Regions from separate parts of the Micrococcus sp. HMSC067E09 genome, predicted to be linked through region 1. Evidence: riboswitches for the same ligand, from Rfam matches in the RefSeq annotation. Region 1 holds a riboswitch; each other region holds the start of a gene.

Region 1 (2,958 bases):
GGGTGCCGTTGACGAACCAGTCGCCCACAGAGCGGGCGCGGAACGGGATGGGGTTGTGGGTGGCCACGGTCTGGGCGTTGCGCCAGAACCGGTCGAGGGCCTTGCCGGAGCGGGTGTTGGAGGCGCCGCCGGCGTGGAACAGCTCGGAGGCGGCACGGATCGCGGCCTCGGGGACGGTCACCTGGGCCTGTTCCACGGCCAGCTCGGCCGCGTAGACCTCCAGGGCCAGGTCCTCGCCCTCGGCGGCGGCGTCGACCGCGGCGATGGCCGCGTCCAGGGCGTCGGCGGCGTGCAGCACGGCGGCGGTCACGGAGAAGGCGGTGGCGGCGATCCGTCCGACGGCCTCCTGGATCAGCGGGTCCTCGCGGTAGAGCGCGCCGGAGCCGGTGTTGAAGGTGCGGGTGCGGGCGCGCACCAGTTCGGCGGCGGTGTCCCGGGCGCCGGTGGCGATGCCGGCCAGGACCGCCAGCAGGAACTGCTGGAAGTAGGCGGCCTCGATCACGGCCTCGGCCGTGCCGGCCTGACGGTCGAAGAGGTCGGCGCCGTCCACGGGGACGGACGTGAACACGGCGGTGCCGGTGGCGGTGAGGCGCTGCCCGAAGCCGTCCCAGTCGTCGTAGAGCTCGACGCCCTCGTGATCGACGGGCACCACGGCGAAGCAGCGGCCCGGCGTCGTCCTGCCGTCCTCGTCCGTGATGGCCGCGGAGACCCGGGTGTGGGTGGAGAACAGGGACGCGGTGGCGTAGCCCTTGCGCCCGGTGAGGACCGCGCCGCCGCCCGGACGGGGCTCGAGCCGGGTGTTGAGGGTGCCCAGTGCGTTGCCCGAGGTCTCCGTGGACGCGTTGCCCACGGTGGCTCCCTCGAGGATCAACCGGTACCAGCGCTCCTGCTGGGCGGACGATTTGTGGCGCAGGGACTCCAGGAACCCGTAGTGGGAGCGGTACTGGTGGGCCACGTTCGAGTCGGCGGCCGCCAGCTCCACCAGCAGGGCGGTCAGCGTCCGCACGCTCACCTCCGGTCCCCCGTGGGACCGGGGAACGCGCAGGGTGGCGAAGCCGGCGGCGTTGAGCTCGCGGATCTGCTCGTACGGCAGGGTGCGGTTCACGTCCCGCTCGGCGGCGCCGGCGGCGATGCGCTCGAAGATCGGGGCGAACCGCTGCCGCAGTCGAGCGAGGTCGTCGGTGTCCGGGACGTCCGGGGTGACGGCCAGCGGCGGACGGGTGGGGACCGCGTTCACGGTCGGGTCGTGGGGTGCGGTGAGGGGCGCGGACATGCGCGGGCTCCTTTCCATCGGTCCCGGCGGTAGCACCGTCCCGACCCTGCCGGACAGGGATGAGGGGGTTGCTGCGGCGTCGTCGATCCGGATCTCTCGGCCGCTCTGGATGGGTCGGCCACAGCACAGCACGGCCCCGCCCGGCCACGGAAGGCAGCCGCCCCACGTCCGTCATGGACACCCTCGCCGGACGGGCGTCGCCCGTCGGCGCCGCCCAGATGACCTGGCGCAACGCGTCCGCGCCCACCAGCCGGACCGGCACCGCGTCTGTGGCACACCGCGGGCCTACCGTGGACGCGCACACCATCCGGAGCGGCACCAGAGACCTGGCTCTTCGACGCCGCAGCAACCCGGGTCCGCCTCCCCGCGGGCTGCGGGTGCTCCCGCCAGGACCGATGGAAGGAGACACCCCATGCCCGTGTCCGCAGCCGGCACCGCCGCGGCCGTCGCCGAGACGGCCCTCCCCGCGCCGGATCCCGTCCGCGGCCCGAACGACGGCGTCCCCGCCGCCGCCCTGGCCACGCTGCCCGGTCCGCTGCCGCAGTCCCTGGTGGACGCAGCGGACCCGGACGTCCACCCGGGACGGCCCGCGGGACGGGCCCATGGAGGTCGGGGCGACGGCGCCGTCGTCGCCGAATCCGACCGACTCGCCCTCTGGGAGGCGGTGGGCCGCCGGCTGACCTGGGACACGGACTTCACCCAGGTGACGGACACGGTCCCCACGGACGCGGCCGCCGGGGCCGCCCCGCAGATCCGCTGGTACGCGGACGGGCGGCTCAACGTGGCGTACAACTGCGTGGACCGGCACGTGGAGGCCGGGCGTGGGGAGAAGGTGGCGCTGTACTTCGAGGGCGAGCCCGGGGACCGCCGCGCCGTCACCTACGCGCAGCTGCAGCGCGAGGTCGCCCGGGCCGCGAACGCCCTCGAAGAGCTGGGCATCGAGGCGGGCGACCGCGTCGTCGTGTACCTGCCCGTGCTCGTGGAGACGATCGTCATCACGCTGGCGTGCGCGCGGATCGGCGCCGTGCATTCGCTCGTGTTCGGCGGGTTCTCGGCGGAGGCGCTGCGGTTCCGCGTCGAGGACACGGGCGCCAAGCTGCTCGTCACCACGGACGGCCAGTTCCGCCGCGGCACGGCCGTGCCGGTGAAGGCCAACGCGGACGAGGCCGTGTCCGGGGACAACGCGATCGAGCACGTCCTCGTCCTGGACCGCACCGGCCACCGGGACATCCCGTGGACCGAGGGCCGGGACCTGTGGTGGCACGACGTCGTGGACCGCCAGCCGGACGTCCACACCCGGCGCGCCTTCGACGCAGAGCACCCGCTGTTCATCATGTACACCTCCGGCACCACGGGGCAGCCGAAGGGGCTCGTGCACACCTCGGGCGGGTACCTCGCCGCGGCCTCGTGGACGCACGACTTCCTGTTCTCCCACCCGGACCCGGCGCGGCGCGACGACGACGTCCACTGGTGCACTGCGGACCTGGCCTGGGTCACCGCCCACACCTATGAGATCTACGGGCCGCTGAGCAACGGCGTCACCCAGGTCATCTACGAGGGCGTGCCGAACGCCCCGCACCCGGGCCGGCACTTCGAGGTCATCCAGCGCTACGGGGTGACCAGCTACTACACGGCTCCCACACTGATCCGATCGCTGATGGGCTGGCACCCGGACGGCGTGCCCG
Region 2 (2,958 bases), on a different contig from region 1:
CCGTTGACGGCGCGGTCGCCGAGCAGCCGGGCGCGGTAGATCAGCGGGTTGTGGCTGGCGAGCACCCGCGCATTGCGCCAGTGCCGGTCCAGCCCCCGCGTGCGCAGCGTCGCGGAGGCCCCGCCCACCTCGAACAGGCGGGTCGCCGCGTCGAGGGCGGTCCGGGCGATCACCTGCTGGGCCGCGTAGACGGCGGTGTACACCGCGTCCACCTCGGCCTCGGCCAGGGGCGCGCCCGCGGCCTCGGCCCGCAGCGCCCGGTCCAGGGGCCCGACGACGGCGTCGAGCGCCGCCTGCGCCCCGAACGCGGCGGCCTCCAGCTCGCCCACCACCTGCAGCACCTGCGGATCGTCACCGGGCCGCGGGGCTGCACCGTGGGAGAAGCCGCGCGTGCGCCCGGCCACATAGGCCGCCGCGTCGCGCACCACGGCGCGGGCGATGCCCGTCAGGCCCGCCAGGTGGACGAACTGGAAGATCGCCTGCGAGGCGAAGATGGACGAGCCGTCGTCCAGGGACTGGCCCACCGGCGTGAGCTCGTCCGGATCCACCACCACGTCGGTGAACTCCGTGGTTCCCGAGGCGGACAGCCGCTGGCCGAATCCGTCCCAGTCGTCGTGCAGGGTCACTCCGGGGGCGTCCGAGCGCACGGTCGCCGCGCGCTCGGCGCCGTCCTCGTCCTCGACGACGACGATCGTCCAGTCCGCGTACAGCGTCCCGGTGGAATAGGCCTTGCGACCGTTGACCACCGCCGAGCCGTCCGGACGCGTCGTCAGGCGGGTCTCGTAGTGGCCGGTGCGGTTGCCGATCTCCGTGGTCCCGTTTGCGACCGTCTCACCCGTGACGAAGCGGTGCAGCCACCGCTCGCGGCGGGCACCGGCCGGCGAGCCGAGCACCGTCTCCACGTTCACCACGTGCACTCGCAGGGCCTGCAGCACGTTCGAGTCGGCCTCGGCGAGCTCCACGTACAGGCGTGCGGCCTCCGGGAACGTCAGCCCGGCCCCGCCCGCGTCCTCGGGCACGCGCAGCCCCGGGAAGCCGGCGGCGGCGAGGCGGTCCGTGGCCTCGCGATCGGTCACGCGTTCGCGGTCCCGCTCGGCGGCGGTCTCGGCGAGCCAGGCGAACACGGGCGCCAACCGTGCGCGGGCGGCGAGGAACTGGGGCCGGTCGGCCGGGTGCGCGGTGGTCGGCACCCCCGCGTCGGTGGTCCCGGCGTCGGCGGGACGGGTGGTCGTGTCGGTGCGGTCGAGGACGGGAGTGGTCATGGGCGGTCCTTCCGTGGGTGGGTGGGCCGACCGTAGGCATCCGGGCCGGGCCCGTCCCAGCCCGCCGACGGGTGGCGTCACGCGCCGGTTCCCGCCGCTGGCCGACGGAGTCGGCACCGCCGGCATGACGGGCACCGGCGGCAGGTCCGTCACAGCGGGTCACCCGGGCCTCGCCGCACCTGCGGAGCGCACCGGCAGGTTCCGGATGGCGGCGGGTCCGCCCTTGTGACGCGCTGACCGGACCTCCGCTGGACTCGCGGCGGCCCCGCCGCGTGGGATGGGCTCACCACCCATCCAGAGCGGCCGAGAGATCTGGCTCGACGACGCCGCAGCAACCAGCCCGCCGACCCCGGACTCACGGGAACGGCAGGCCCGGTGCTACCGCCAGGAACGATGGAGGAGAGCAGATGCCCCGTCATGCCACACAACAAGTCCACGCCGGCTACGAGCCCGCCGCGCCCCACCGGCCGGTCGTCCCGCCCATCCACCAGACCACGGCGTTCCGTTTCCCGGACCACGCCACGGCGGCATCGATGTTCCGGCTCGAGACCCCCGGCTTCACCTACAGCCGTACGGGCAACCCGACCGTCGCGGTGTTCGAGAACCGCCTCGCCGCGCTGGAGGGCGGCATCGGCGCGATCGCCACGGCCACCGGCCAGGCCGCCGTCGCGCTGTCCCTGCTGGCGCTGCTGCAGGGCGGCAAGCACCTGGTCGCCTCCAGCCGGCTGTACGGGGGCACCGTCGACCTGCTGACGGACACGTTCGCGGACTTCGGCATCGAGGTCACCTTCGCGGACCCGGCGGACCCGCCCGCGTGGGCCGCCGCGGTCCGGCCCGACACCCGCGCGTTCTTCCTCGAGGCCATCACCAACCCGCTCGCCACCCTCCCGGACCTGCCCGCGCTCGGGGACCTCGCCCACGCGGCCGGCGTGCCCGTGGTGGTGGACAGCACCCTCGCGACGCCGGCCCTCTACCGGCCGCTGGAGCACGGCGCCGACGTCGTCGTGCACTCGGCCACCAAGTTCCTCGGCGGGCACGGCGCGGTGCTCGGCGGCGCGATCGTGGACGGCGGCACGTTCGACTACGGCGCGGCGCCCGACCGGTGGCCGCAGCTGGCCCGGCCCAAGGCCCGCTACGGCGGTCAGACTCTGGTCGAGCGGCACGGACGCGGCGCCTACCTGACGCTGGCCCGCAGCAAGTTCCTGCACGACCTCGGCCCCACCCTCGCCCCCGCGAGCGCGGCGCAGTTCATCCAGGGGCTCGAGACGCTCGACCTGCGTGTGGCCCGCCACACCGCCACCGCCCTGGCCGTGGCCGAACACCTGGCCGGGCACCCCGCCGTCGCGCGGGTGCACCACCCCGGCGTGGCCGGGCATCCCAGCGCTGCGCTGGCCGCCCGCGACTTCCCGGACGGCGTCGGCTCGGTGTTCTCCTTCGACCTGGCCTGCGGCCCCGAGACGGTGGCTCCGTTCCTCGACGCGCTCGAGCTGTTCCAACTGGTGGTCAACGTCGGCGACGCCCGGTCCCTCGTCTCCCACCCGGCGACCATGACGCACTGTCGCCTGACGCGGCAGCAGCGCGAGGCCGCCGGGATCGCCGAGACCACCGTCCGGCTCTCCATCGGGCTGGAGTGTCCCGACGACCTGATCGCAGACCTGGACCGTGCCCTGGCCGCGGTGTCCGCCGCCGGGCCGGC
Region 3 (2,958 bases), on a different contig from region 1:
GCGCGCGTGTGCGGAGCCGGTGGTGCTGCGTGCGGTCATCAGTGGGTCCCCTCCGGGCTCATGGCCGGTGCCGGGTGCAGTCAGGTCTGGATGCACGAGGGCCGGTCGGCCGCATGTCGAACGCCTGCAAGGACGATTCTAGCGGCTCACCGGCCCTTGTGACACTCCTGTGTCCATGCCCTGGGCGTGGTCTCATGCCCAGGTCAGCGCCCCGCCGGGCGGGGCGTCACGGCCTCAGAGGCGGGTGACGTTGGCGGCCTGCAGGCCCTTGTCGCCCTGGACGGTCTCGAACTCCACGCGGTCGTTCTCCTGGAGCTCCTTGAAGCCCTGCGCCTGGATGGCGGAGTAGTGCACGAAGACGTCGGCGGAGCCGTCCTCCGGAGCGATGAAGCCGAAGCCCTTCTCGGTGTTGAACCACTTGACGGTGCCCACGGTCATGGGGGTGTCCTTTCGCTGTGCCCGCCTGCGGTGCGCAGGCTGTCGGCGTCGGTGCCGTGCAGCGGGCTCGCGGCACGGGTGAAGCGGTGACACTGCACCGCGAAGACCAACGCCCCCTGGCCGTCAGGCCCGGGTACTGCAAGAAGACGGGTAAACAGGGAGAACTGCTTCTTGCCCATCGTCTCACGTTTCCCGACGACGGCGGTACACCGGCCGCTGTCCTCCCGGCCCTGTCGCAGGGAGGGGGACGGGCGGATGACGCGGGGCGGCCGTCGTCGTGCCTCCCGCCGCCGGCGGGCGGAGGCGATCCGGGCGGATCAGGCGAGCGGGCGCAACCCGGTGAAGGCGTTGTGGTGCAGGGCTGCCGGGGCGTGGACGTCCGTGTGGTCGGCGAAGCCCAGGACCTCCATCAGGACCACTGTGTGGTCGCCGGCGTCCACCTCGGCGTGCAGGCGGGTCTCCAACCACAGCGAGGAGCCCTCGAGCAACGGGGTGCCCCGGCCGGTGCGGTGCAGCTCCAGCCCGGCGAGGCGGTCTCCGGTGCGGGAGGCCAGCTGACGGCACAAGTGGTGCTGCTCCTCGGCGAGCAGGGAGACGCCGAGGGTGTCCGCGTTCCGCAGACGCGTCCACGTGCGGGAGGACTTCTGCGCGGAGAAGGACACCAGCGCAGGCTCCCAGGAGATCCCCACGGCGAAGGAGGAGGACACCATCACCTCGTCCACACCGTCCGACCGGCCGGTGACGGCCACCGCGCCGGTGGGGAACGCGCCGAGTCCTCGGCGCAGGTTCAGGGGTGTGATGTCCTCGTCCCACCGCGGATGCGCGGCGGTGGCGGGGGAGAGCAGTGCGGTGGTGGTCATGCGTCGGATCCCTTCGGAACGGACGCGGCCCTGCGGTGCAGGCGGGCGGACCGACGTGTCCGCAGAGACGCTGTACTTGCCCAACCGGGGTGCCGGAGGGCCGAATCCTCACCTGGAGCACCCCACTGCAGCGTTGAGAGGGTTGCCGTCCCGCCGGCCAGGGCCGTGAATGGCGGGAACTCGTGATTCTGGGCTCCACGGTAGGAGCGGGCACGCCGGGGCGTCAAAGGTGTCGACCCTGTGAACGACACGCGAGGTCACACCGATGCCGTCGCCGTGCCGAGCAGCGGCGAAACGACGGTTTTCCTGCGCCGTAGTCTCGGCGGAGCACTGCCAGAATGTGATGCTTGACACATCTAGGGCGGCTGGGTCAGGATGACGCTACTCGAGAGAGGGGGGGGAGCTCGAGACCGCAACCCGCGGCCCCACGGCCGGTTCACCTGAAAGGGGTCGGATCATGTGGATGGACATCAAGAAGAAGCTGTCGGCGGTATCGGCAGGGGTCGTTGTGGCAGCTGCGCTGACGGCAGCCCCGGGAGCGGGGGCGGTGACCTCATCCCCGGAGGGGGGTGTCATCTCGCCGAACGCCGACTGTGCAGAGGAGAGTTGGACGACTGTCAATGTGACCTCGAATACCTTCAAGAAGTCCCATTCGGCTTATTCCTCTGTGTCTGGGGCGCCCGGCGTGACCCTCTCCATCGCGACTGGACGAACGTTTGCCGTCAGCGGGGACATTACGGGCGAGGTGTCAGGTGATGTTCGTGCAATCCTCGCGGGTGTTTCGGCCAAGGTAGGCACCCGAGTGGGTGTCACCTATTCCTCCACCAATACGATCAGTGGAGCGTGGAAGGTGCCGGCTAGCTATAAGAACGGTGGCAAGCTCGTGATTGGTGCCAAGCGGGCTAAGGGAACTTGGAAGCGCCAGATGCTGACCAGGAACTGCAAGGTAGTGACCGTGCGTAGCGGGTCGTTCACCACTCCATGGCAGCAGTTCCACTTTCAGCACTACCGTCTCTGACCCAGGGGAAGTGCTCCGGCGTCGAACTCGAAAGGTTCGGCGCCAGAGCACTCCCGTTTCGTTCACTCATGACAAGAAGGTCAATCATGTCCTCCTTCCCCCTCCTGCGATCTACTCGTTGCGCCTCGGTTATCGTCGCGGCGATTCTCTTCGGTACAGCCATGACAGGATGCTCCTCCGCCTCGGACAACAAGACGTCCAGTTCGGGGGAATCCAGTGTTGCAGCGTCATCGAGTGACCCGGCACACGCGTCCGCATCTTCTGCGGAGTCCACGGCCGCTTCCGGCGCGGGCTCGTCAGGCTCGGACGCTGAGGAGGCGCTTCCGGCCGCTCTCTTCGAGAAGGACGGGATGACGTTGGTCGAGTACTCACGCCAGCATCCGGATGCCGGCTACCTCGACCCGGCGACGGAGTCTGTGCTCGAGGAAGCGGTCGGGACCGGTTCGCAGGAGATCACCGTGGATGCACAGAAGGGTGCGGTTCTGCGGGTCATCCTGCTCTGCCCCTCGGACGCGACGGGTAAGACGGATATTCACACCTCTCGGGAAGGCGAGGACGAGAAGACGTGGATGGCCGGCTCGGAGGGTGCGTGCGGTGACTGGTCTGCGGCGACGGCTCCCGTGCCAGAGGCCGGACCCATGA
Region 4 (2,958 bases), on a different contig from region 1:
CCTGGTACGCCGTGCCCGTGCTGGTCCTGTCCGCCCTGCGCCATGCGCTGGTGGAGGAGATCATCGTGGTCGCCTGGATGGTGGACCGGCTGTCCTATCTGCAGCAGCTGCGCTCCTGTGGCCTGGCGGGGGAGCAGGCTCCGGAGCTGCCGGCCCCGCGCACCACGGACACCGGTGCCTTCCTGCCGGTCCGCGTCACCGCGATCGTGATCGGGCTCGCCGTGCTCCGTGCCGGCTACCACCTGTACCAGGGCATCGGCCCCGGACTGGGCAACGCGGCGATGGGCGTCGTCTTCGTGCTGTTCTACCTGCGCTGGCGCCGCGTCATGCCGCTGGTCGTCGCCCACCTGCTGCTGGACGTCACCGGGTTCGTCGCCGCCCCGCTGCTGGCCCAGCTGGGCTGGTTCGGCACCTGACCGTCCCCGCCCGAGGCCCGGTCCGATGCCCAGTCCAACGTCCGGTCCGTCCCCGTCCGACGCCAACTGGTGAGGACACACCCTCATCGCCCGCGCAGGAGGGGTGCCAGACGGTGTGTCCTCACCAGTAGACAAGTAGGCCAGCAGACCAGTAGGCGAAGCGCGCCGGGGAGGCCGCCAGGAAGAGCGTCGGGGGCCGTCAGGAAGAGCGCCGGGGGAGGCCGTCGGGAACAGCGCCGGGGTGGCCGTCGGGAACAGCGCCGGGGTGGCCGTCGGGAACAGCGTCGGGGGGCCGCCAGGACGAGCGCCGGGGGTGAGGGAGCCGTCAGAGGGTGACGGTGCCCCGGGGGGTCTCGAACCGTACGGTCAGCAGGCCGGGGGTGCCCGAGGGCGCGGCGTACTCGATGGTGAGGTCCTCGACCTTCTGGGACGGATCGTCCAGGCCCAGCCAGGAGCGGACGCGCTCGCGGGAGCCGGCCAGGGTGAGCGAGGAGATCGAGGCCTGCGCCGGGGCCGCCAGGGAGGGGTGGAGGTCCTCGGTGCCCTCGTCCCAGCAGACGAGGTACGGGACCTGCGGGTCCGCGATCAGGCCCTTGATGCCGATCTGCTTCCAGGTCAGCTCGCGGCCGTCCGGGAACTTGCGGTTGCCGGGCACGGCGGAGCGGCCGAGGCGCTCTTCGAAGGCGGAGAGGTCGTCTGTGGCCACGACCCAGCCCATCCAGCCGCCGCCCTGCTCGGAGCGGGAGCGCACGGCCTGGCCGAACGGGGCGTTCGCCGCTGCCGGGTGGTCCAGGACCTCCACGACCTCCAGGTACTGGCCGTGGGCCATGGGGAACAGGGCGTTGCGGGTGCCGAACCGAGGGTGCACGCCGCCCTTCACGCGCTCCACGCCGAGGGCGTCGGAAACCCGTTCCACGGTGGCGTCGAGGCCCTCGGGGCCGGCGGCGTAGGACACATGGTCCAGGCGGATGGTGCTCACGAAGATCGTCCTCTCGTCGGCCCAGGGGATGTCAGCCGGGCTGTCGTGAGGCTCAGGCTAGCCCTGTGTGACGAAGGACATGAAATCGTGACGAGCCGGTGTGCGGTCGGTGTGTCCCCGATGCCACACTGGCGTCACGGTCACGAGAGCCAGCACCAGTGCCCCGGCATTCTGGCCGGCAACCCTCCCCACCGCGGCGGGGTGCCCCGGGTGACGACCAGGCCGGCCCCAGACCGGGGCCCGGCAAGCGCGGTCGTGTCATGCGCCCGCTCCCGCACGGGCGTGCCAGAGCCCCGGACCTGCTCAAGGTCCACGGCAGTCCGAGGTGCGGGGGCATGGCCGACCCTGACAGCCCCAGGAGTCCGCCATGACCACCCAGAACAGCGCCCCTGAGACGAGCGCCTCCGCGAACGCCGAGACCCCCGCCGCCGAGGCCTGGGGCTTCGAGACCCGTCAGATCCACGCCGGCGCCGAGCAGCCCCACGCCCACGGCGCCACCGCTCTGCCGATCGTGCAGACCACGTCCTTCGACTTCCCCAGCTCCCAGGTGGCCGCGGACCGCTTCGCGCTGGCGGACCTGGACCCGCTGTACACGCGGATCGGCAACCCCACCCAGCAGGCGGTGGAGGAGAAGATCGCCGCGCTCGAGGGCGGCGTGGGTGCGCTGCTGCTGTCCTCCGGGCAGTCAGCCACCACGTTCGCGATCCTCAACGTCGCCGGCGCCGGGGACCACGTGGTGGTCTCCACCTCGCTCTACGGCGGCACACAGAACCTCTTCAAGCACACCCTGGCCAAGGTCGGGGTCCGGACCACCTTCGTGCAGGACCCGGACGACCTGGAGCAGTGGCGGGCCGCCGTCCGCCCGGAGACCAAGGCGTTCTTCGGCGAGTCCCTCGGCAACCCGCGCGGGGACGTGCTGGACGTCGCCGGTGTCTCCGCCGTCGCCCACGAGGCCGGTGTCCCGCTGATCGTGGACAACACCCTGGCCTCGCCGTACCTGTTCCGGCCGATCGAGCACGGTGCGGACGTGGTCACCCACTCGGCCACCAAGTACCTCGGCGGCCACGCCGCAGCCATGGCCGGCGTGATCGTGGACGCCGGCACCTTCGACTACGGCAGGTACCCCGAGCGCTTCGGCGGCTTCACCGAGCCGGACGAGTCCTACCACGGCCTCGTCTACGCTCGGGACCTCGGCGCCGACGGCGCCTTCGGCGTGAACCTCTCCTACATCCTCAAGGCCCGCGTGCAGCTGCTCCGTGACTACGGATCGGCGATCTCCCCGTTCAACGCCTTCCTGGTGAACCTCGGCCTGGAGACCCTGTCCCTGCGCATGGAGCGCCACGTGGCCAACTCCCGCCGGGTCGTCGAGTACCTGGAAGGCCACGGGCAGGTGGAGGCCGTGGTCCATCCCGAGCACGCCTCGAGCCGGTGGAACGCCCGTGCGAAGGAGCTGTTCCCGCGCGGCGCGGGTGCGATCGTCTCCTTCGAGATCGCCGGCGGCCGCGAGGCCGGCGCGGCCTTCGTGGACGCTTTGACCCTGCACCACCATGTGGCGAACGTGGG

What was found. Region 1 has a riboswitch for S-adenosylmethionine ahead of HMPREF2863_RS00390 (acyl-CoA dehydrogenase family protein). Riboswitches for the same ligand answer to the same signal wherever they lie in the genome.
Region 2: linked by a shared signal. The riboswitch ahead of HMPREF2863_RS02395 (O-acetylhomoserine aminocarboxypropyltransferase/cysteine synthase family protein) and the one ahead of HMPREF2863_RS00390 (acyl-CoA dehydrogenase family protein) in region 1 are both predicted to bind S-adenosylmethionine.
Region 3: linked by a shared signal. The riboswitch ahead of HMPREF2863_RS10705 (flavin reductase family protein) and the one ahead of HMPREF2863_RS00390 (acyl-CoA dehydrogenase family protein) in region 1 are both predicted to bind S-adenosylmethionine.
Region 4: linked by a shared signal. The riboswitch ahead of HMPREF2863_RS06380 (O-acetylhomoserine aminocarboxypropyltransferase/cysteine synthase family protein) and the one ahead of HMPREF2863_RS00390 (acyl-CoA dehydrogenase family protein) in region 1 are both predicted to bind S-adenosylmethionine.

Annotation. Positions count from the first base shown of each region.
Region 1 is NZ_KV809405.1:43,129-46,086, reverse strand. Features, by position in the region: gene HMPREF2863_RS00390 (acyl-CoA dehydrogenase family protein) at 1-1,273, opposite strand, end outside; SAM riboswitch class I at 1,285-1,389, opposite strand; gene HMPREF2863_RS00385 (AMP-binding protein) at 1,686-2,958, shown strand, end outside.
Region 2 is NZ_KV809417.1:137,112-140,069, forward strand. Features, by position in the region: gene HMPREF2863_RS02390 (acyl-CoA dehydrogenase family protein) at 1-1,262, opposite strand, end outside; SAM riboswitch class I at 1,550-1,662, shown strand; gene HMPREF2863_RS02395 (O-acetylhomoserine aminocarboxypropyltransferase/cysteine synthase family protein) at 1,670-2,958, shown strand, end outside.
Region 3 is NZ_KV809453.1:79,569-82,526, forward strand. Features, by position in the region: gene HMPREF2863_RS10695 (hypothetical protein) at 1-39, opposite strand, end outside; gene HMPREF2863_RS10700 (cold-shock protein) at 235-438, opposite strand; gene HMPREF2863_RS11920 (hypothetical protein) at 435-617, opposite strand; gene HMPREF2863_RS10705 (flavin reductase family protein) at 756-1,298, opposite strand; SAM riboswitch class IV at 1,366-1,486, opposite strand; gene HMPREF2863_RS11630 (hypothetical protein) at 1,762-2,316, shown strand; gene HMPREF2863_RS10710 (hypothetical protein) at 2,667-2,958, shown strand, end outside.
Region 4 is NZ_KV809438.1:212,038-214,995, forward strand. Features, by position in the region: gene HMPREF2863_RS06370 (CPBP family intramembrane glutamic endopeptidase) at 1-416, shown strand, start outside; gene HMPREF2863_RS06375 (VOC family protein) at 742-1,395, opposite strand; SAM riboswitch class IV at 1,534-1,651, shown strand; gene HMPREF2863_RS06380 (O-acetylhomoserine aminocarboxypropyltransferase/cysteine synthase family protein) at 1,763-2,958, shown strand, end outside.